4 regions of the Latilactobacillus parafuchuensis genome follow, and region 2 is predicted to be linked to each of the others. Evidence: predicted binding sites of a transcription regulator. Region 2 holds the regulator's gene; each other region holds the start of a gene.
What was found. The regulator CtsR, encoded in region 2, represses protease genes until heat stress. The targets are predictions, from matches to a motif close to TTGGTCAAAAAAGGTCAAANA.
Positions count from the first base shown of each region.

Region 1: clpP (ATP-dependent Clp endopeptidase proteolytic subunit ClpP) is a predicted target of CtsR. The motif match lies at 3,133-3,153, and genes of this name have one in related genera.
Region 3: ACVPPQ_RS07465 (ATP-dependent Clp protease ATP-binding subunit) is a predicted target of CtsR. The motif match lies at 1,636-1,656, and genes of this name have one in related genera.
Region 4: clpB (ATP-dependent chaperone ClpB) is a predicted target of CtsR. The motif match lies at 4,543-4,563, and genes of this name have one in related genera.

Region 1 is NZ_CM143875.1:256,631-262,598, forward strand. It holds gene ACVPPQ_RS01480 (MucBP domain-containing protein) at 1-126, opposite strand, end outside; gene ACVPPQ_RS01485 (nucleoside hydrolase) at 257-1,204, opposite strand; gene ACVPPQ_RS01490 (glycoside hydrolase family 73 protein) at 1,413-1,988, shown strand; gene ACVPPQ_RS01495 (peptide deformylase) at 2,034-2,444, shown strand; gene clpP (ATP-dependent Clp endopeptidase proteolytic subunit ClpP) at 3,220-3,804, shown strand; gene ACVPPQ_RS01505 (DsbA family protein) at 3,916-4,437, shown strand; gene ACVPPQ_RS01510 (MarR family winged helix-turn-helix transcriptional regulator) at 4,506-4,958, opposite strand; gene whiA (DNA-binding protein WhiA) at 5,054-5,968, opposite strand, start outside.
Region 2 is NZ_CM143875.1:606,044-612,011, forward strand. It holds gene ACVPPQ_RS03290 (ATP-dependent Clp protease ATP-binding subunit) at 18-2,498, opposite strand; gene ACVPPQ_RS03295 (CtsR family transcriptional regulator) at 2,516-2,986, opposite strand; tRNA gene ACVPPQ_RS03300 (tRNA-Pro) at 3,129-3,202, opposite strand; tRNA gene ACVPPQ_RS03305 (tRNA-Gly) at 3,239-3,310, opposite strand; tRNA gene ACVPPQ_RS03310 (tRNA-Pro) at 3,339-3,412, opposite strand; tRNA gene ACVPPQ_RS03315 (tRNA-Arg) at 3,418-3,491, opposite strand; tRNA gene ACVPPQ_RS03320 (tRNA-Leu) at 3,506-3,591, opposite strand; tRNA gene ACVPPQ_RS03325 (tRNA-Gly) at 3,606-3,677, opposite strand; tRNA gene ACVPPQ_RS03330 (tRNA-Thr) at 3,685-3,757, opposite strand; tRNA gene ACVPPQ_RS03335 (tRNA-Leu) at 3,797-3,880, opposite strand; tRNA gene ACVPPQ_RS03340 (tRNA-Lys) at 3,908-3,980, opposite strand; tRNA gene ACVPPQ_RS03345 (tRNA-Val) at 3,983-4,055, opposite strand; rRNA gene rrf (5S ribosomal RNA) at 4,066-4,182, opposite strand; rRNA gene ACVPPQ_RS03355 (23S ribosomal RNA) at 4,273-5,968, opposite strand, start outside.
Region 3 is NZ_CM143875.1:1,520,736-1,526,703, reverse strand. It holds gene ptsP (phosphoenolpyruvate--protein phosphotransferase) at 1-868, opposite strand, end outside; gene ACVPPQ_RS07475 (phosphocarrier protein HPr) at 868-1,134, opposite strand; gene ACVPPQ_RS07470 (hypothetical protein) at 1,277-1,468, opposite strand; gene ACVPPQ_RS07465 (ATP-dependent Clp protease ATP-binding subunit) at 1,699-3,867, shown strand; gene ACVPPQ_RS07460 (DUF1827 family protein) at 3,983-4,282, shown strand; gene ACVPPQ_RS07455 (MucBP domain-containing protein) at 4,452-5,534, shown strand; gene ACVPPQ_RS07450 (peptide chain release factor 3) at 5,728-5,968, opposite strand, start outside.
Region 4 is NZ_CM143875.1:2,158,004-2,163,971, reverse strand. It holds gene obgE (GTPase ObgE) at 1-116, shown strand, start outside; gene ACVPPQ_RS10660 (acyltransferase family protein) at 331-2,244, shown strand; gene rnz (ribonuclease Z) at 2,280-3,221, shown strand; gene ACVPPQ_RS10650 (SDR family NAD(P)-dependent oxidoreductase) at 3,224-4,033, shown strand; gene ACVPPQ_RS10645 (LapA family protein) at 4,045-4,449, shown strand; gene clpB (ATP-dependent chaperone ClpB) at 4,629-5,968, shown strand, end outside.

The DNA.
Region 1 (5,968 bases), 350 kb from region 2:
CTTTTGGGAGATGCTTGCCGTTGATGTGCTAGCTTGTGCATCCGCTGCCAAAACCGTTTGCGTATTAATCCCGATTAATAGCGTACCAACCACCATCGTCAACAATCCTAACCCATTTTTACTCATCAAAAAAACCTCCCAAATATAATGTAATCGTTTCAACAAATACATTGTAATATGTTTGTAACATAAATGCAATGTAATTGTAAAATAAAAAAGACTAACTTTATTTTAGCTAGTCTTTTCCCTTTTATATTTATAATAGTTGGCCAATTCTCGTTTTAAATTCATTTAAGAAGCGTGGCGTATCGACTTGCACACACACTTGCGTCCGCGTCGTCGAATCTTCCAAGCGAAGATTATCACCAATCGTTCGACCACGAGAAGGTCCGGTTGTCTCAGTCGTTAAGTTTAAGGGGAAAGTCGTGACGAGACTGGGGTCAATGGCCACGGCGACCGCTAATGGATCGTGGAGCGCGCAACCGTGGAGGTGGGGAGACGTGACTTCATAAGCCTTGATGTAATAATCGACCATATCCGCATATTTAATCGCGGCTTCAGTCCCAATCGCCCGCCATTCAGCCGTATCGGCTTTCGTGAATAACGTCCGTAAAGTGACATCCAGGCCGACCATCGTCACGGGAAGCCCACTCTTGAATAACAAATCAGCAGCTTCTGGATCTTGATTAATATTGGCTTCGGCAAATGGTGACACGTTGCCGGCCACCGTTAATGCGCCACCCATAATCACGATTTGACCGACTTTTTGTAACGTTGGTAAATCTTTTTGAATCGCTAAGGCCAAGTTGGTCATTGGGCCGGTCGCGACAATCGTTAAATCAGAACCGTATTGTTGACAAGCTGTTAATAAGAAATCAACGGCTGATTCGGTTTCACCGGTGGGAACTGCTTGTTGGAGATGAATATCGCCAACCCCATCTTGGCCGTGAATCTCGGCGCTAATCGGTAAAACTGAAAAATCAGTTTGATTCAATGCGTGGCCGGCACCTTGGTAAACTGGGACTGCTGGATGCTGTAATAAATTCAATATTTGTTGACTATTGACCACACTTCGTTCAGTTAACACGTTACCGTATTCGGAAGTGATGCCGATTAATTCAATTTCGGGTGAACCGAGTGCATACGCAATGGCGAGCGCATCGTCAATCCCCGTATCTAAATCTAAAATCATCTTATGTTGCATTCCAAAAGCCTCCCTTAGTTCAAACGATTAGTCGTACTCATTCAGTTTACCGCATAAAAACCCTTTCGTAAATTTTAACCAGAGCGTTAATCATTAATTTTTACTGATATTGATTAAGAAGTCCTTTATTTAATTTACGAATAACCGCTAAATGGTTATTTTCTGGTATATTAAAACTTGCTTATCAATTCAATTAAGGAGTTCCTCAATGACCATTAAACAACACCATTACGTCCTATTAGTCCCAATTATCGCTTGCCTATTACTGACCGGCTGCTTCAAAAAAACAGCCACCCCCACTAAGCGCACCTGGGAAACCCCGACGGAAGAAACACAACGTCAAGACCGTTTTATTCAAAAAATTGGGACGACTGCCAAAACCGTTTATCAAACCCAACAACAAGTTTTACCTAGTATCGTGATTGCGCAAGCGATTATTGAATCGGATTGGGGCCGTAGTGATTTAGCAGTGAAAGCCCACAATCTATTCGGGGTCAAAGGCGATTACCAAGGTCAAAAAATTCTAATGACGACTGACGAATTTGAAAATCAAAAACGCGTGACGATTAAAGACTATTTTAAAATTTACCCTAATCTACAAATTGCCATCGAAGATCATAGTCAATTTCTCAGCGCTGGCACTTACGCCACTCTCAAACAGCAAACGGATTACGCGACCCAGGCGCAAACCCTCCAACAAGCGGGCTACGCAACCGATCCGGACTACGCCGCCAAATTAATTCAAACCATCAAAATTTATAAATTGGCGAAGTACGATTCGTAACGATTGTGCTATGATGGAATTATTAATTTTCTTGAAGGAGTTCCCATGATTAAACCCATTATGCACGACCCAACTTTTCTGGCACAACCAGCGAAACTAGCCACTATCAACGACTCACAAGTCATCACCGACCTGCTCGATACATTAGCCGCTAATACTGAACGCTGTGTCGGAATGGCGGCCAATATGATTGGTGTCAATCAGCGCATTATCGTGTGCCAAATGGGTCCGATTGCGCTACCTTTGGTCAATCCAACGATTATCAAAAAAAGTACCCCCTACAAAACTGAGGAAGGCTGTCTATCTTTAACCGGTCAACGCGCAACCACCCGCTACGAAACCATTACTGTTCGTTATCAAGACCGTCAGTTTAAAGTCCAAGAACAAACTTTTACCGAGTGGATTGCCCAAATTATCCAACACGAAGTTGACCATTGTGAAGGGATTCTGATTTAGATTTAAAAAACGATAGGCAATTGATAACGTGCTTTCGAGTTGCAACAACTTCCGCTTAATCTAAAATAACCGATAATCTTAAGACCAAGATTACCGGTTATTTATAATTAATGCTCAGTTGCTGAACGCAACTCAACGCACTTAGTTTTTTAACGTGCTTTTGAGTTGCAACAACTTCCGCTTAATCTAAAATAACCGATAATCTTAAGAACGAGATTATCGGTTATTTATAATTAATGCTCAGTTGCTAACCGCAACTCAACACACTTAGTTTTTTAACGTGCTTCTCAGCCAACTTTTTTGACGCTCTAATTGACGAAAGCCACCCATTGCTGGGTGGCTTTCTAATTAATTTCGCATATTAAATTGTAACATAATATTCTGGGTATCAAGCTTGCTGATACCACCATTAAACACGTTGGTTTAATGTTCGGGGCAACTTCACTAGAGTTGCATGATTTTAATTTAATTCGATTATGTTTAATTCTTGTGGTTCTAAATATTTTCTCGTTTAAACAGCGTAAGCCGCCTCTTTACACTACTTGTAACTCCAGGGTTACTCCAGTTTGATTAAAGTCTTCAAATAATACTTGATTCTACAGTGATAAGTGCTGATTAACTGTTAACAGTATAACATATTTTAAAGTTTGACGCAAAATCACTAAATATTTTCAGAAAAGAGGCTTTCCATTTGACCAAAATTGACCTTTGCTGTAAAATTTGATTTATAGATTTCAGAGTGCTTAAACTCTGGTTCATATAAGGAGGCAATTCAATGTTAGTACCTACAGTTATTGAACAAACGTCACGTGGCGAACGTTCATACGATATTTATTCACGTCTATTAAAAGACCGGATTATTATGCTATCTGGTGAAGTCAACGATCAAATGGCAAACACCATTATTGCACAATTACTTTTCTTGGATGCCCAAGATTCTGACAAAGACATTTCAATTTACATCAACTCACCCGGTGGTTCTGTCACCGCTGGTTTAGCGATTATGGATACGATGAACTTCATCAAATCTGATGTTCAAACCATCGCAATGGGCATGGCTGCATCAATGGCGAGTGTCTTATTATCAGCTGGGACCAAAGGCAAACGTTTTGCCTTACCTAACTCAACCGTCTTGATTCACCAACCTTTAGGTGGCGCCCAAGGCCAACAAACTGAAATCGAAATTGCTGCGCGCGAAATTTTGAAAACTCGGAAACGTTTAAATCAAATTTTAGCCGACAATTCTGGTCAAACGTTTGAAAAACTACAACAAGATACTGATCGTGATAACTACATGACGGCCCAAGAAGCCAAAGATTATGGTTTGATTGACGATATCATGATTAACCAACCTAAATAACCACTACTAAAAAAGCCAATTCTTCGCGGAATTGGCTTTTTTAGTTCATAATTTTTTAAGACGATCCCCATTTTTGCTATACTTGGTTAGGAATCAAAGGAGGCTTTTAAGATGGATATTAGTGTCATTAAAGCAGACAAAGTCACGATCGACGGCGGCATTGTACTGGGGGCCGAATCAGCGCCGATTACGACCGTCGAATTTCTAAATTTGGCTTGTCCTTATTGTCGTAAATGGTTTTATCGTTCGGATCAACTCTTAACCCAAGCCGTTAAAGCAGGTCGCGTCCGGCGGATTATTAAACCCTTAAACAAGGATAAAGATGATTTACAACTGGGTAATTTAGCCCACACCTATTTACCGTTTGACCAACCGGAAACGGCCGTCAACGCGATTCGTTTCCTATACACACACCAACCCACTTGGCGCCCCGACTTAGCGCCCAATGAACTTGATTTGTATCTTAAACAGAATCTAAAATTGACCCCTCAAAATAATCAAGCGGTCTTAGCTGCGATTGAACACGAAGCACAAACGGCTAATATTCAATTTGTCCCTACGATTATTCTCGGTCAACATATTTTTGATGAATCAATTGATCTGACCGAATTAGAACAATTAATTTCGCAATAAGCACCAAAAAAGGGTCTAACCAGAGTAGTCAACTACTGATCTGGTTAGACCCTTTTTATAGCGACCTATTAGAAACGGCCTTCTTCAACCTGAATCGCATTTAAATGACGTTCGACTTCATTCATACTTTGGCGTAATTCATGATATTTATCGCTTGAAAAATCTAAATAGTTGGTACAACCACCAACGCGTTCGTAGATTTCATCTTTTTGATCTTCAGCTTTTTGCGTTAATGAGACATCAACGCGGCGTTCATCATCAGCTGCTCGGTTACGATTAACCCAACCATCAGCTTCTAGACGTTTCAATAGCGGTGTTAAGGTGCCACTATCAAGTTCTAGATGATGTCCCAACTCTTTAACCGACATCGTGCCATGTTCCCATAACGCTAGCATCGCGATAAATTGTGGGTACGTTAACCTAAACGGTTTTAAAACCTTTCCGTAAAAGTGATTGTACGCCTTTTGCGCACGATAAATTGAAAAGCATAATTGTTCATCTAATAAAACTGGTTCAACCATATTTCTTCCTCCAATTAATAGTGTCCACTGGTAAGCATATCATATAGAATTAAATTGCATAAGTCAAACTGGACCAACAATTAAATTGTACACCTTTATATGACGCCTTGCTGATAATTTTCTGCTAATTGATTTAATTTTCTTAAGCGGTGATTAATGCCAGATTTAGAAATCGCCCCGCTTGGCATCCGTTCGCCAAGTTCTTTGAGCGTAATATCTGGGAATTCCAAACGTAATAACGCAATCTCGCGGAGTTTAACCGGTAGATTATCCAAACCGATAGTGTCTCTTAAATATTCGATATTTTCGATTTGTTTCGTCGCCGCATCGATTGTTTTATTTAAATTGGCCGTTTCACAATTAACCAGGCGATTCACCGAATTCCGCATATCTCGGACAATCCGGATATCTTCAAACTTCAACATTGCATTCGTCGCGCCCACTACCTGTAAGAAATCCGCAATTTTTTCGGCCTCTTTCAGATAAGTAATGTAACCACTCCGACGTTCCGTGGTTTTGGCGTTCAAGCCAAAGCGATTCATCATCTGTGCAATATCTTGATTATGTTCTTCATATAAAGAATAAATTTCCAAATGATAACGACTGGTTTCAGGATTATTGACCGAACCACCAGCCAAAAAAGCTCCCCGTAAATAAGAGCGGACCCGTTGATCCTCGTTAATGACATCCTCCGAAACCTGGGTATGAATCGTAAAGCCATCAGCTTCAACAATGTTTAAATCGTTGAGCACTTTGTTCGTTCCGTATTTTAATCGTACGATATATTGATTATTTTTCTTTAACTTCATCTTACGACGCACTAATAGTTCTGATTCAATCTGATAATTTTGCCGTAACAAACTATAAATTCGACGAGCAATCGCCGGATTTTCAGTCTGAACATTTAAAACAAATTGATGATTCATCAAACTTAACGAACCATTCATCCGAATCAAAGCCGCTAATTCTGCCCGCGCGTGTTCTGGATGAACTTCTAACTGGGTTAATTC
Region 2 (5,968 bases):
AATCTAAGCTTTTTGGTTTAACTTTTAATTGGAGTTTCTTCAGTTTGTTGATTTTTACTAGTAATTGTAATTTGACCCTTTGTTGCGCCAATTGTCACCGGTGATTCAGTCGTAATTTGACCTGACAAGAGAGCTTCACTCAACTGATCTTCAACCTTGGTTTGTAGCGCCCGCCGAATTGGTCGCGCACCGTATTCCGGATCAAAGCCCGCCTTGGCAACCACATCCATCGCCGCAGCCGTCATCTTAATCGTCACACCTTGCGCTTCTAATCGTTTCAAGACACTCTTCGCCATAATTTTGACGATTTCGCGCAATTCAGGTTTCGTTAAGGAATGGAAAACGACCGTTTCGTCAATTCGGTTTAAGAATTCTGGTCGGAACGTTTTCTTGAGTTCTTCCAAAATCCGACTTTGCATCGCTTTGTAATCCGCCGTTACGTCTTTAACGCCGAAACCAACGGATTTATCATCGCGTAAAGCTGTCGCCCCTAAATTCGATGTCATAATCATAATCGTATTCCGGAAATCGACTTTGCGCCCTTTTGAATCCGTTAAATAACCATCATCCAAGACTTGCAACAAAATATTGAAGACATCTGGATGGGCTTTTTCAACTTCATCGAATAGGACCACTGAATAAGGTTTATTACGGACTTTTTCAGTCAGCTGACCACCTTCTTCAAAGCCGACGTAACCAGGGGCAGCCCCGACTAAGCGACTCGTACTGTAACGTTCCATGTATTCCGACATATCAACTCGGATTAAATTATCTTCGGAACCAAACATCGCTTCGGCTAACGCCTTCGCTAATTCCGTCTTCCCGACCCCGGTAGGCCCTAAGAACATAAATGAACCGATTGGTCGTTTCGGATCCTTCAAACCACTACGCGCACGACGAATCGCCCGTGAAACGGCTGAAATCGCCTCTTCTTGACCCACAACTCGTTCGTGCAAGACTTTTTCAAGTTGCATCAACCGTTCACTTTCTTTGCGTTGCAACTGAGTCACGGGCACACCCGTCCACTGAGCGACGACTTCTGCGATGCTTTCACCAGTCACTTTAATATCTGAGCGCACCCCATTTTCTTGGGCTTCAGCTTGCAACTTCACGATTTTAACTTTAGTTGCGACTTCTTTTTCATGCAGGGCCGCTGCTTTTTCAAAATCTTGCAGACCAACCGCTGTTTCTTTTTCTTGTGCTAACGTTTGTAGTTTTAATTCTAGCTTGTCCAACGGTGTTTTTTGGTTAACCGCCGCCAAACGAACGCGCGCCGATGCTTCATCCATTAAATCAATGGCCTTATCGGGTAAGAAGCGATTCGTGATATAGCGGTTGGCTAACACCACGGCTTCGTGTAACGCGTCGTCGGTAATCGTGATACCGTGATATGCTTCATAACGTGGCCGTAACCCCGCTAGAATCTGTTCGGAATCTTCTGGTGTTGGTTCATTAACCGTCACCGTCGCAAAACGGCGTTCTAAAGCGGCATCTTTTTCGATATATTTTTGATATTCATCGAGCGTCGTCGCCCCGATTAATTGTAATTCACCACGAGCCAAAGCGGGTTTCAAAATGTTAGAAGCATCGATTGCGCCTTCTGCCCCACCGGCCCCGATTAACGTGTGCAATTCATCAATAAAGAGAATGACTTGACCATCCGCATAAATTTCATCAATAATCTTTTTCAAACGGTCTTCAAATTCGCCACGGTATTTAGTCCCCGCGACTAGCGAACCCATATCGAGCATCATTAACCGTTTGTGTAGCATATCGCTTGGTACATCGCCATCAATAATCCGTTGGGCGAAACCTTCCGCAATCGCTGTTTTACCGACCCCTGGTTCACCAACTAATACAGGATTATTTTTCGAACGACGTGCTAGAATTTGAACGAGTCGTTGCACTTCCGCAGTCCGACCAACGACGGGGTCAATCTGATTATCACGAGCCAGTTGGGTTAAATCGCGCGCTAATTGGTTAAGCGTCGGTGTGCCTTCTTGCACATTATTTTTAGGTTTCGTCTTTGACCGTTTTTTAGCAGTTGCACTATCGACACCCATTTTTTGTAATAGCAATTGACGTGTTTTAGCCAAACTCAATCCTAAGTTTAATAGAATTCGCGCGGCAATAATATCGTCGTCTCGCAACAAGGCCAATAATAAATGAGCTGTCCCGATTTTCATCGCGTTAACTTGTTGGGCTTCCCCCCGCGCGACGTCTAAAACTTGCTTCGCTTTCGGTGAGTATGGCAAATAACCACTCGCACCTAGTGCAACAACCGCATTACCGTAACCGGTCAAGCGTTCGATTTCTTCTAAGACATCAGTCGGTGTCACCCCTAATTCACGGAGCGTTGTCCCAGCGATGCCTTCACTTTCCAATACCAATGCAATCAATAAATGTTCAGTCCCTAAGGCATGGTGATTAAACTTTTGTGCTTGTTCTTGGGCCAACATTAAAACATTCTTGGCGCTAGGTGTAAATAGATTATTCATAGATAACCCCTCACTTTTTACTTAATTTCGTATCGTAGTCGTTCTAATACAGCAACCAATATTTGCGCTCGCAGTTGCTCTTCCAATTGTTTATCATTCAAGGCTAACGTTTGTGGACTCATCGCCGCCAGAATCAGATTGCCCTCTTTTTGCGAGAGAATATCTTCATCATACAGCTTTTGGATAATCGCCAAGGTATCGTTCTGCGAAATTCGCGAATCGATATTGTTAATCAAGGCCTCCAAGAAATCGCGATCGTCTAAAAATTGCACCTTAACAATCCGAATGTAACCACCGCCACCCCGTTTACTGTTAACAACGTAGCCCCGTTGTTCTGTAAAACGGGTATTGATGACGTAATTAATCTGCGAAGGCACACAGTTAAATAATTTTGCAATTTCCGAGCGCCGAATTTCAATCTGTTCATTATCAGCCAATATTTTTTTCAAATAGGCCTCAATGATATCTGAGATGTTCTGACTTTGCAAATATATCAATCCCTTTTATTCATTCGTAAGTTTAACTTTGACTAACGTTGACTATTATTATAACGATTATTCCCTTAAAAAGAAAGTTTACTGACTTTTCAGTAGACAACAAAAAAGGCTTGCTGTCGCAAGCCTTTTTGAGTCGGGAAAACAAGATTTGAACTTGCGACCCCTACGTCCCGAACGTAGTGCTCTACCAAGCTGAGCTACTTCCCGGAAACTTATTTGGTGATGTGTTACGGATACAAAAAAAGCGGAAGACGAGATTCGAACTCGCGACCCCCACCATGGCAAGGTGATGTTCTACCACTGAACTACTTCCGCATTTCTTATTTACTTTTTTTGTATCCAGTCGGGAAAACAGGATTCGAACCTGCGACCCCCTGGTCCCAAACCAGGTGCTCTACCAAGCTGAGCTATTTCCCGTTCTATGCACCCAGTAGGAGTCGAACCTACAACCTTCTGATTCGTAGTCAGACACTCTATCCAGTTGCGCTATGGGTGCATTTTTCATTATGATGCCGAGGACCGGAATCGAACCGGTACGGTAGTCACCTACCGCAGGATTTTAAGTCCTGTGCGTCTGCCAGTTCCGCCACCCCGGCGATATCATAATGAAAGCGGAAGACGAGATTCGAACTCGCGACCCCCACCATGGCAAGGTGATGTTCTACCACTGAACTACTTCCGCATCTTAATGCCGACTAGACGATTCGAACGCCCGACCCTCTGATTACAAATCAGATGCTCTACCAACTGAGCTAAGTCGGCAAAAAAGATTGCTTTCATTAAAAAAACTATTCAATTGTATGCGGGTGAAGGGACTTGAACCCCCACGTCTATATAGACACTAGAACCTAAATCTAGCGCGTCTGCCAATTCCGCCACACCCGCATTTTCTTGGCGTGTAACTTTGGCCGATGAGTCGTGACAGGCTCGAACTGTCGACCCTCTGATTAAAAGTCAGATGCTCTACCAACTGAGCTAACGACTCAATGGAGGTTACAGGGCTCGAACCTGTGACCCTCTGCTTGTAAGGCAGATGCTCTCCCAGCTGAGCTAAACCTCCATCAAATATAGCGTGGCAACGTCCTATCCTCGCAGGTAGTTTCCCACCAACTACTATCGGCGCTAAGAAGCTTAACTTCTGTGTTCGACATGGGAACAGGTGTATCCTTCTTGCTATCGCCACCACACTATTTGTGCTATTCGCACTGAGAAGAACTTCGTTCTCTCAAAACTGCATAATAAGTAATATCATCTCAAAAGCCCAAAACATTGCACCTTTGGTTAAGTCCTCGACCGATTAGTACTAGTCCGCTCCATACATCGCTGTACTTCCACTCCTAGCCTATCTACCTGATCATCTTTCAGGGGTCTTACTTCCATAAAGGAATGGGAAATCTCATCTCGAGGGGGGCTTCACACTTAGATGCTTTCAGCGTTTATCCCTTCCATACATAGCTACCCAGCGATGCTCCTGGCGGAACAACTGGTACACCAGAGGTATGTCCATCCCGGTCCTCTCGTACTAAGGACAGCTCCTCTCAAATTTCCTGCGCCCGCGACGGATAGGGACCGAACTGTCTCACGACGTTCTGAACCCAGCTCGCGTACCGCTTTAATGGGCGAACAGCCCAACCCTTGGGACCGACTACAGCCCCAGGATGCGATGAGCCGACATCGAGGTGCCAAACCTCCCCGTCGATGTGGACTCTTGGGGGAGATAAGCCTGTTATCCCCAGGGTAGCTTTTATCCGTTGAGCGATGGCCCTTCCATACGGAACCACCGGATCACTAAGTCCGACTTTCGTCCCTGCTCGATTTGTCAATCTCACAGTCAAGCTCTCTTATACCTTTACACTCTACGAATGATTTCCAACCATTCTGAGAGAACCTTTGAGCGCCTCCGTTACACTTTAGGAGGCGACCGCCCCAGTCAAACTGCCCACCTGACACTGTCTCCCGTCACGCTAAGTGACGCGGGTTAGAGTGGTCATACAGTTGGGGTAGTATCCCACCAACGCCTCCATCGAAACTAGCGTTCCGATCTCTACGGCTCCTACCTATCCTGTACAAACTATACAAACACTCAATATCAAGCTACAGTAAAGCTCCATGGGGTCTTTCCGTCCTGTCGCGGGTAACCCGCATCTTCACGGGTATTATAATTTCACCGAGTCTCTCGTTGAGACAGTGCCCAAATCATTACGCCTTTCGTGCGGGTCGGAACTTACCCGACAAGGAATTTCGCTACCTTAGGACCGTTATAGTTACGGCCGCCGTTTACTGGGGCTTCAATTCTGGGCTTCGCTTGCGCTAACTCATCCTCTTAACCTTCCAGCACCGGGCAGGCGTCAGCCCCTATACGTCATCTTACGATTTTGCAGAGACCTGTGTTTTTGATAAACAGTTGTTTGGGCCTATTCACTGCGGCTGACCTGACGGTCAGCACCCCTTCTCCCGAAGTTACGGGGTCATTTTGCCGAGTTCCTTAACGAGAGTTCACTCGCTCACCTTAGGATATTCTCCTCGACCACCTGTGTCGGTTTACGGTACGGGTAGTTTATTTCTCACTAGAAGCTTTTCTCGGCAGTGTAACATCAGGAACTTCGCTACTTAATTTCGCTCCCCATCACAACTTGTCCTTAAAGAATCAAGCATTTCACTCAACTCAAGACTCGTTGCTTGGACACACATTTCCAGTCGTGTGCTTTCCTTAGCTTCCTGCGTCCCTCCATCGTTCAAACAAAATAAACTAGTACAGGAATATCAACCTGTTGGCCATCGACTACGCCTCTCGGCCTCGCCTTAGGTCCCGACTAACCCTGGGAGGACGAGCCTTCCCCAGGAAACCTTAGTCATACGGTGGATCAGATTCTCACTGATCTTTCGCTACTCATGCCGGCATTCTCACTTCTAAGCGCTCCACTAGTCCTTACGATCTAGCTTCATTGCCCTTAGAACGCTCTCCTACCGCGG
Region 3 (5,968 bases), 910 kb from region 2:
AACCATTAGCGACAACACCCTCTAAATCTTTAGGTGTCCCGATGTTGGCAGCAACTGTAAAGGTTTTACCGTCTTTGGTAACAGATTTTTCGTCCTTTAGTTTTTCCCATTCAGCTTTTTGAGCTGCAAAATCTTTTGCTTTCGCATCATATTCTGCAACGTCAGCTGCGGTTGGATCTAAAACAGCGACTCCGTTAATCCCGTCGACGATTAATTCTTCGCCAGCTTTAACGACACTCGTAATTGTTTCAGTCCCAACAATCGCTGGAATTTCTAAAGAACGCGCCATAATCGCAGAATGTGATGTCCGTCCACCAATATCAGTCACAAACGCCTTCACGAATTTACCATTCAATTGGGCTGTGTCACTTGGTGTCAAGTCATGCGCAATCACGATTACTTCTTCATTAATTAATGCTGGGTTAGGGAGTGTTACCCCTAATAGATGACTGAGAACGCGCTTAGTGACATCTTTGATGTCAGCAGCCCGTTCTTGCATGTATGCGTTATCAGTCATAGCCTCAAAAGTGGCCACAAATAAATCTGCGACCTCTTTCAAAGCTTGCTCAGCATTAACCTTATTATCTTTGATTTTACCTTCGATTTCGCCGGTAAATTCAGGGTCTGCTAAAATCATGATGTGGGCGTCAAAAACTTGTGCTTCTTCTTCCCCTAATGATTTAGCAGCAATCTTCCGAATGGTCTTTAAATCATCCGTGGAATCTTGTAAGGCCTTATGCAAACGATTAATCTCTTTTTCTGAATCCGTAATGGTTGATTTCGAAAATGACAAATCGGGTTGCACTAACATGTAGGCTTTCGCAGTTGCGATTCCGTCACTTGCAGCGATCCCTTGAAGTCTTGTCATTATTCAGATAAACCTTCCTTTTTCATTGTTTCTTCGATTGCGTTGATAGCATCAGCTTCGTCAGCACCTTCAGCAGAAATAGTAACGTCTGCGCCTTGACCAACACCAAGAGACATAACGCCCATGATTGATTTCAAGTTAACAGATTTACCTTTATATTCTAAGTTGACATCTGAGTTAAATTTGCTTGCTGTTTGTACCAATAATGTAGCTGGACGAGCGTGGATACCTGTGTCTGCTACTACGTGAAAATCGCGTTTTTCCATGTTAATCGATCCCCTTTTATCTATACAGATTTATTTTTTAACGAAATGGCTGACCGTAATTCTACCGTCACCCTTTCGATAGTTAAGATTACCATTTTTTGAAAAATACTACAACTGTTTCGCCAACAAAATTAATCACCGTCTAAACGATACCGCTTTCAGACGCTCGATAAATCACCTGCCCATTTCGTTGCGCAAACCCCACAATTTCTTTTCGATGATCATAATTAACCCAGACTTTCTGAAAATTAAGAAACTCGTTTTTCTCAACAATAATCTCATCTTTTTCGTGATTTAGTAGGGCGTTCATCTCTGCTAAAAAATCTCTTTGCATACTTACACCTCATATCTTATTATTTTCATTAGTTATTTCCATACTCATTTTCATTTAGATGTCACCTAAACCAATTCTATTGTACTGAAATTAATGTTCTAAATAAAGTTTTTATTTTCAAGTACGATTACTTGCAACTTTTTTTGACGATGCTTATAATTCATTTAAAGGTCAAAGATAGTCAGATAAACTTTGATCATCAAATTGATAAGAAAGGTCGTGACAGTCTGATGCTTTGTCAAAATTGTCAGCAAAATCCGGCAACAATCCATCTCTACACAAGCACTAATGGCCAACGACATGCCATTAATTTATGTCAAAACTGTTATCAACTCTTAAAACAACAAGATGGCACTAACCAACCTACTGGTAGTTATGCCGATCCATTTGGTTTTGGTAACCTTGATGACTTGTTTAAAGCCATGGGGGCAACACCCAATGAACAGATGAACCCTAATCAGGGACCGCAAACCCAAGCCGGTGGTAACAATGGTGGTCAAAATAATGAAAGTTTATTAAGTCAATATGGGGTTAACTTGACCAATCTCGCTAAAGGGGGCCAAATCGATCCCGTGATTGGTCGCGATAAAGAAATCGCGCGGGTGATTGAAATTCTCAACCGTCGGACCAAAAACAACCCGGTTTTAATTGGTGAAGCCGGTGTTGGTAAAACCGCAGTCGTCGAGGGTTTAGCACAAAAAATTGCGGATGGTAACGTCCCGACTAAATTACAAGATCGCCAAGTCATCCGACTAGACGTCGTTTCTTTAGTTCAAGGAACCGGCATTCGTGGCCAATTTGAACAACGAATGCAACAATTAATGACCGAATTAAAACAAAATAAACAATATATTCTCTTTATTGATGAAATTCACGAAATTGTCGGTGCTGGTAACGCTGAGGGTGGCATGGACGCTGGCAACGTTTTGAAACCCGCTTTAGCTCGTGGTGAGCTCCAATTGGTGGGCGCAACGACTAACAATGAATACCGCCAAATTGAAAAAGATGCCGCACTCGCCCGCCGTTTACAACCAGTCGCCGTCAATGAACCAACCGTTGATGAAACCGTTCAAATTCTGAAAGGGTTACAAGAAAAGTATGAAAGCTATCATCACGTTCATTATACAGATGATTCTCTAAAAGCCGCGGCAATGCTCTCTAACCGTTATATTCAAGATCGCTTTTTACCCGATAAGGCCATTGATTTGTTGGACGAAGCGGGTTCTAAAAAGAATCTAACGATTACCGTCGTGGATCCTAAAGTCTTGGAAGATAAGATTAAAACCGCTGAGGGTGCCAAACAAACGGCCCTCAAAGAAGAAGACTACGAAAAAGCGGCCTTCTATCGCGACCAAGTTAATAAACTAACTAAGATGCGTGAAACCGACAGTCCTGATGACTCACAAGAACCGACAATTACCGAAAAAGATATGGAAAAGATTGTCGAAGAAAAAACACGCATTCCAGTTGGCGAATTAAAAGCGCAAGAACAGGCCCAACTAAAAAATCTGGCAACTGATTTGGAAGCCCACGTCATTGGTCAAGATTCTGCAATTGATAAAGTCGCTCGTTCAATTCGCCGCAACCGGATTGGTTTCAATAAGTCTGGACGGCCAATTGGCTCCTTCCTTTTTGTTGGCCCAACTGGTGTCGGTAAAACAGAACTGGCTAAACAAATTGCCAAAGAATTATTTGGTAGTCCCGATTCAATGATTCGTTTTGATATGAGTGAATATATGGAAAAATTCAGCGTCTCGAAATTAATTGGGTCCCCGCCCGGCTATGTCGGCTATGAAGAAGCTGGTCAATTAACCGAACAAGTTCGGCGCAACCCATATAGTCTAATTTTATTGGATGAAATTGAAAAAGCCCATCCAGACGTGATGCATATGTTCTTACAAATTTTAGATGACGGTCGTTTAACCGATTCGCAAGGTCGCACCGTTAGCTTTAAAGATACGATTATTATTATGACGTCCAATGCTGGCCAAACCGATGCTGAAGCCAATGTTGGTTTTGGTGCAGCGGCGAACGGACAGACTCATTCTATTTTGAATCAGTTACAAAATTATTTTAAACCTGAACTGCTAAACCGTTTCGATGACATCATTGAATTCCAAGCTTTGGCTAAGAACAATCTTTTAAAGATTGTTTCACTAATGATTGATGAAACCAATGGGATGATTGCTGACCAAGGATTGCATATTGACGTCACTGATGACGTTAAAACTCGGTTAGTTGATCTCGGTTATAACCCTGAGATGGGGGCCCGCCCACTTCGTCGGGTGATTCAAGAAGAGATTGAAGACCGCGTTGCCGATTACTATCTAGATCACCCAGAGCATAAACAACTAGTTGCACACTTGGTCGATGAGCATATTAAAGTTAGTAGCGTTTAAGTGTCGATGCATTAAAAAATGATTAAAAAAAAGATAAATTAAGTGTAAACACGTGTTAAATAGAGCGCTTTCAATTATAATGATGATAGGATAAAATGATTAAGGAGTGATTTACATGCGTTTAGTTAATATTACAAATTCATATCAGCGACTTGTTAGCCAACAACTAGCAACGACCGCTGCAGACTACGTTAAAGTTTACTCTCTCGGTAAAACAACCATTCTTTATACCCGTTCATCGAAATCAGCCGAAATCCTCATGGAAAATAAAGTTCGGAATGTTCAACAAAGTGAAATAGATTTCGTTCTTGATAAGTTAGTCCCAAAACATATCAATAATGACGACTTAGCAATCCTAAATGATGGCCAATTGGTTGAAATCACAATTCCTAGTGCGTTGTTAACCTCTGCTTAATTTAAAAACAGTTCACTTGAAGTCAATTTTCAATGAACTGTTTTTTTGTTGCTTTTTCTAAATTGATTAACCCACTATATTTTTCATTAATTCCTACCGTTTATCCCGTATTATTACCTTAAATTATGATAGACTGTTAATAATGAATAACGTTTTACAAGGAGTTCTTATGAATTTAATCAGTTTGCTTCAATCGTTATTTAAAAAACGACCGAAATCAGTCGTTCATCAACAGTCAGTTCAAGCCACTCAGCCAGAACCCCATTTCTCATCCGTTGACCAACCCGTTAACAATGAGCTTTTTGACGTTCCTGAGCAACCGACAACCCAGATTGCAGTTGCGCCTCAACCTAAAATTTGTCATGCAACGATCCATTATTTAAACGAACACAATCAACCTCTCTGCTCTCCGATTAATTTAACAGGAAATGAGCACACTGCAATTCATCTTCCCTGGTTAAAATTTACGGGTTATTATCTAGCCAATATTCATAATTTACAACAAAATTTCGATCAATCACCGACAACCATCTGGTTAACTTATTTACCTAAAATGGCAGCACCGGTTTTTGTCATTCATCGTAATCTTGATGGTGGCCCCTTAGTTAAACCGCAACTATTGCGTGGTGCCTTAAATGAATCCTATCAAGCCAAACCGTTTGACGGGGGCGTCAATTTCGTGCAACACGTTTCCGCTAACCAAACGGGTCATTTTCAAGAAAAAACCCAGACTGTTGTCTTTGAATACGATCCCTTAAATTTGAAATATGCTAACACCGATGATGTGCGTTACATTCAATTATTAGCTAGTACACCGGTTTACAAAAAGCCCAGTCAAGAAACCCAGCTCACCACTCAGTTACCCAAGCATTCAATCTGGCGACTCTTCGGAACTGCTACAACGACGGCCGGTATCTGTTGGTATAACTTAGGCGGGTATTGGATTTTACCGACTGAATACGAATTATTAGCCACCAATCCCTATCTCAAACAAACTTACCGAGTGCCACCGCAGTTTAATCTCGATTATCAAACGATTACGTCTGAAGACGTTACGCTGCAAGGCCATATCTTAGGTGCGGCTGTCACTTTATGGCAAGCCCCTTATATTGCCCCAGTTCGGTGTCAGGTTCAAGAACAACAAGCTGTTAATCTGATTCAGGTCGTCATTTTAGATAACCACAGCCGTTGGTATGAACTCAGCAATCATTATTGGATTCTCGCATCATTAGTCACAGTTGATGATGCTTAAACTAAGCTTATCAAAAGAAGGCCACCATCCTGATTGAATAGGATGGTGGCCTTCTTTTTTAGATCATGCTTCTACCTTCACGTGCTTCTCAAGCAAACCTTTCCGCCTAACTACAGAAGGGCAATCATGGTCGGTTCACCATAATTGCCCTTCTTAGGTTATGCTCAAGGTTTAACCGCTTGAGATAGCACTTCTATAGTTTTGCTGTTAATTCTACTTCTGGGTACTTGTCTGCAAACCAGCGTTCTGCAAATTTATTTTCGAATAAGAACAATGGTGCGTCGTTGATATCTTTGACCAATAAATTACGCGATGACGACATCTTTTCATCTAATTGATCTGGATTAATCCAACGAGCCGTTCTTGAGCCGATTGGTTCCATGATGACTTCTGAATTATATTCGTGCTGCATCCGGTATTGGAAGACTTCGAAT
Region 4 (5,968 bases), 700 kb from region 2:
TGCGTTTTGCGCGTCAATTGCGTTCAATGGGGATTGATGAAGCCTTACGGGAGGCCGGTGCTCACGATGGTGATTTAGTGGCACTTGATAACTTTACGTTTGAATTTGTTGAATAATACAGTGTGCTGAGTTGCGGGTAGCAACTGAGCATTAACCTAAAATCCCCCAGTTATCTTGATTTTAAGATAATTGGGGGATTTTAGGTTAAGCGGAAGAAGTTGGCTGAGAAGCGCGTTATCGATACACTGACAAAAAAATTATTGAAAATGTAGGCAGTTAACTAAAACATTGCTATAATAAAGTTTATCAGAATACAGAGTGGGTAGAGAAATGGTTGGAAAGAAACGTTTGAAAAACAGCCGGTATATCAGCGGCTTTGATGGGCTACGGGCAATTGGTTTAATCGGGGTTATCTTGTATCATTTGATGCCCTATACCTTTACGGGTGGTTATTTAGGCGTGCCGATTTTTATGGTTGTCTCTGGTTACTTGATTACTGATTTATTGGTCCAAGAGTGGCAGCAGAATAATTGGGTCAATTTGAAGAGTTTTTATGTGCGGCGAATTAAGCGCCTTTATCCAGGATTATTAACCATGTTGCTAGCGACTAGCGCGTACATTACGTTGTTTCAACGGCAATTGTTATACCAGTTACATGAAATGGTCATCACCAATATTTTGTATGTTTATAACTGGTGGCAAATTGGGCATGGTCAATCCTATTTTGACCGGTTTGCCAATAATGAATCACCCTTTACGCATTTATGGACGTTATCAATTGAAGGTCAATTTTACTTAGTTTGGCCGTTTGTCGTGGTTGCTTTAATCGTTGGGATTAAAAAGAAAAACCGAATTGCCCAGATTTTGTTAGGCTTAAGTGTAGTGTCCGCCATTTGGATGGCGATTTTGTATCAGCCCGGCGCTGATCCGAGTCGCTTATATTACGGCACGGATACCCGTGTTTTTTCAATCCTATTAGGTGCAGCCACCGCTTTTGCTTGGCCTTCAACGGCGCTTAAGCAAAAGGTCGTCGCACAACAACGACTATTATTAGACGTTGTCGGGTTAATCAGTGCGGCGCTATTATTGGTTTTAATGTTTAATCTCGATGCCGAAAATGCTTGGGTTTACCGCGGGGGGATGTGGCTATTTAGTGTAATCGTTTGTTTACTAGTGGCCGTGGTGGTCCATCCGGGTTCGGACTGGAATCGCGCATTGACGAATCCAGTTTTTAATTGGTTAGGTAAACGCAGTTATGGGATTTATCTCTATCAATTTCCGGTCATGATTTTTTTTGAAAGTTATTTTAAAAACGTCGCCGATCATCCGATTTTGTATCCGGTGATTGAAGTCGTGATTATTTTTGGGATTACCGAATTATCATACCGGTTGATTGAACAACCACTTGCGCATTATCAATATGCTAAGTTATGGGGGCAATTCCGTCAATTCTGGGCGCATCCAAAATGGAATCGCAAGGTGGGTTTCATGACTGGTCTATCATTGATTGGTTTAATCGCACTAGTCGGGTTAATGCAAGCCCCTAGTCAGGCGGCACCGAATACCCATAAATCTGCGTTGGCGCTCAATATTCAGAAAAACAAAAAAGCAAACGCTAAAAAGAAGGCCGCGTTAATCGCGAAAGCTAAAAAGGCCAAAGGCAAAACGCAGACACCAACAGATCAAGCGGCCGAAGCGGCCGCGAAGAAGAATCCGGTTAATCAGGCGTTTGAAAAATACGGTGTCACTCAAGTGGCTTTGCAAAAAGCTCAAAAATTACCGGTAACGGCGATTGGTGATTCGGTTTTATTAGATGCGAGTGAATCGTTACAACAGGTCTTTCCTAATATGATTGTGGACGCTGCTGTCGGTCGGCAGTTATACAAGAGTACGCCGATTATTAATGATTACGTCCAAAAAGGGGCGATGAGTAGCACCGTTTTAATCAGTTTGGGGACGAATGGTTCCTTTACCGCGGAACAATTAGATCAATTTATGACGGCGATTGGTAGCCAACGCCAAGTTTATTGGTTAAACACCTTCGTACCAACCCGACCTTGGCAAAATGATGTCAATGAAATGTTAAAAGGGGCGGTTAAAAAGTATTCGAACTTAACGGTGATTGATTGGTACGGTCAAGCCAGCAAACATGGTGATTGGTTCTATCAAGATCACGTGCACCCCAACCCAACCGGTGTGAAAGAATACACGGCGATTGTGGCCAAAGCACTGGTTCAAAAATAAATAGTTTGTTATGTAGACAAGGATGGAAGAGTTTAATGGAATTAGAATTTTTAGGAACTGGCGCTGGTGTCCCCGCACGACAACGAAACGTCACAAGTGTTGCATTGAAATTATTGGATGAACGCAATGAAATCTGGCTGTTTGACGTTGGAGAAGCAACGCAACATCAAATTTTAAAGACAACCTTGAAACCACGAAAAGTCAAAAAAATCTTTTTAACGCATTTACACGGTGATCATTTGTTTGGGTTACCCGGCTTCTTATCAAGCCGTTCGTTTCAAGGTGGCGATGAACCTTTAACGATTTACGGCCCAAAAGGTATTGAAGAATATGTGCGAACCAGTTTGAAAATATCTGAGAGTCATTTAACTTATCCGTTGAATTTCGTCGTATTGCCGAATAAAGGCATCTTGTTAGACGATGAAACTTTTCGGGTTGAATGTGCCAAGTTAGATCATCGGATTGCCAGTTATGGGTTCCGGATTATTGAAAAGGACCATCCAGGTGAGTTGCAGGTCGCTAAATTACAGGCAGATAGTGTGCCGGCGGGACCGGTTTATGCCAAGATAAAGAAAGGCGAAACCGTTACGCTAGCTGATGGCCGTCAAATTGACGGCCAAGATTATATCGGTCACGCTCAAAAAGGCCGGATTGTGACCATTATCGGGGATACCCGCAATTGCGAAGCGATTGTGCCATTGGCGGCTAACGCGGATGTGTTAGTTCATGAAAGTACCTTTGGCAAACAAGAACAAAAAATTGCGCATCAATATTATCATTCAACGAATATTAACGCAGCTAAAGTCGCTAAAAAAGCGCAAGTCAACCGCTTACTGTTGACTCATATTTCAGCTCGGTATTTAGGTCAAGCGGTTCGGGAACTACAAAACGATGCGCGGGCGATTTTTAAGAATACAAAGGTTGTTAGCGATTTAGATATTTATGATATCCCATTTCACGGTCGAAAGGATGAATAAACATGGTTAAATTAGCAGATCTACAGGATTTAAAACAAAATGTAATTGTGATTACAGGTGGTTCATCAGGTTTGGGCAAGGCCATTGCCTATGAAGCAGCGAGCCAAGGGGCGGTGATTGTGGTCTTATCCCGGCGTCAAGCCGAGTTGCAAATCGTGCGCGATCAATGCCAAGCGTTATCAGGGCAACCCGCTTATGCTTACCAATTGGATGTCAGCGATCCAGAAATGATTGAACAAGTTGTTGGCCAAATTGAAAATGATATTGGTCGCGTAGATGTGCTAGTCAATGCCGCTGGTTTTGGCCATTTTGAAACAGCGCTTGAAACACCGATGGCAACCGTTGAACAAATGTTTCGAGTCAACGTGTTAGGGTTGATGTATTTAACGCGGGCACTCGGAGCGTTAATGGTCGATCAAGGCGTTGGCCAAATCATTAATATTGCCTCAATGGCGGGTAAAATGGCGACCCAAAAGTCAGCGATTTATTCGGCGACTAAATTTGCCGTGATTGGTTATTCGAACGGTTTACGGCTAGAATTGAAACCATTAGGCGTCCAAGTCACCACGGTCAATCCGGGTCCGATTGATACGGACTTTTTCAAGATTGCCGATCAAACCGGTCAGTATTTAGAAACGGTTGATTGGATTGTGCTTGACCCTGAACGATTAGCGAAACGGATTGTCAGAGCGATTGGTCATCCAAAACGTGAAATTAACGCGCCGTTCTTAATGAGTGCCGCTGCCCAATTATATGATTTAGCCCCTAGTGTGGGTGATTATCTAGCCAGTACGATATTCAATCAAAAGTGAGGAGCATTTAAATGAAAAAACAAGGTCGTTTAATTACTGTTTTAGGACTAGCGTTGATTGTTGTGATTTTTGCCGTATTAAATGTGGCGCCAGTCGCGGTCAACTTTGGTTTTGCCCACGTCCAATGGCCGTTGATTATTGTCATCATCGTCTCATTGTTAATTGGGGCGATCATCACATTCTTGGCCGCTACGGGGAGCACGTTGAGTCAAAAGAAAATGCATAAACAATTAACTCAAGAATTAGCGAAAGCCCAAGCAGAACAAGCCGAAACGGTTCAAAAAGCGGTTGATGCAGCGACTGCAAAGGCGCAAAAGAAGTTTGATCAAGCGTTAGCTGATAAAGAAGCTGAAGTGCATGAATTGCACGCCAAGATTAATCAAATTTCACAAACGAGCGATCATCATAACGCTTAGTTTTAAACAAGCAGCGAGGGCCACCCGATAACCGGGTGTGTGCTCGCTTTTTTTAATTGGACTAAAGTCTGATTTAGAAGCATATCACTTGAATGTTTGACCTATTTTGACTATTATAATAATAGTTAGTTAAACAGCTAACGTTAATTCAAAAATAAACTTAAAAAGGAATGACGTTTATGAATCCAGAACAAATGACTCAGGCAGTTCAAGATGCCATTGCCGAAGCACAAAAAATTGCAATGACCCGGCACCAAACAGAAATCGATATTCCCCATCTCTTTAAATTTTTAATTCAACCGCAACAATTAGGTCAACAGATTTATCAAGAAGCCGGCGTTGATTTAGTCGGTTTAGAGGCCGAAATTGATCGTGAAATTGATGCGATTCCAACAGTTGAAGGTCAAAGTCAATATGGGCAGAATGTTTCGAAAAATCTATACCAAGTTTTAACGGAAGCCGAGAAGTATAAAAAAGAATTTCAAGATGAATATCTATCAACTGAAACACTCATTTTGGGCTTAATGGCGCTTAAATATCAACCATTGGTCCAATATTTAAACCAACAACAAGTGACGTTAAAAACATTGAAAGCAGTTGTGACTAAATTAAGAGGAGGGCAACGAGTGACATCTAAAAATCAAGAAGAGAACTACCAAGCATTAGCGAAATACGGGACGGATTTAGTCAAAGCGGTTCGTTCTGGTAAAATGGATCCAGTGATTGGTCGGGATGAAGAAATTCGCGATGTGATTCGGATTTTATCGCGTAAAACGAAAAATAACCCGGTTCTAATCGGTGAACCAGGGGTTGGTAAAACGGCAATCGTCGAAGGCTTAGCGCAACGAATTGTCCGCAAAGACGTGCCTGAAAATCTTAAGAACAAGACGATTATCTCGTTAGATATGGGGAGCCTGATTGCCGGCGCCAAATATCGTGGTGAATTTGAAGAACGGCTAAAAGCTGTTTTAGCTGAAGTTAAGAAGAGTGAAGGCCAAGTCTTGCTCTTTATTGATGAAATTCATACGATTGTTGGCGCGGGTAAAACTGAAGGCAGCATGGATGCTGGCAATCTATTGAAGCCAATGTTAGCGCGGGGCGAACTCCACATGATTGGGGCGACAACCCTCGATGAATATCGTCAAAATATTGAAAAAGACAAAGCCCTTGAACGGCGTTTCCAAAAAGTCTTGATTCAAGAACCATCCGTTGAAGATACGATTAGTATTTTGCGGGGCTTAAAAGAACGCTTTGAAATCTTCCATGGTGTCCGGATTCATGATAACGCCTTAGTCGCCGCTGCAACGTTGTCGAACCGTTACATTACCGATCGTTTCTTACCAGATAAGGCGATTGATTTGGTCGATGAAGCCAGTGCGAATATCAACGTCGAAATGAATTCACAACCAACTGAACTGGACCAAGCGACGCGTCAACTGATGCAATTAGAAATTGAAGAAGCGGCCTTGAAGAAGGAAACGGATGCCGCTTCCCAAAAACGGTTGGCTGAAACCCAAAA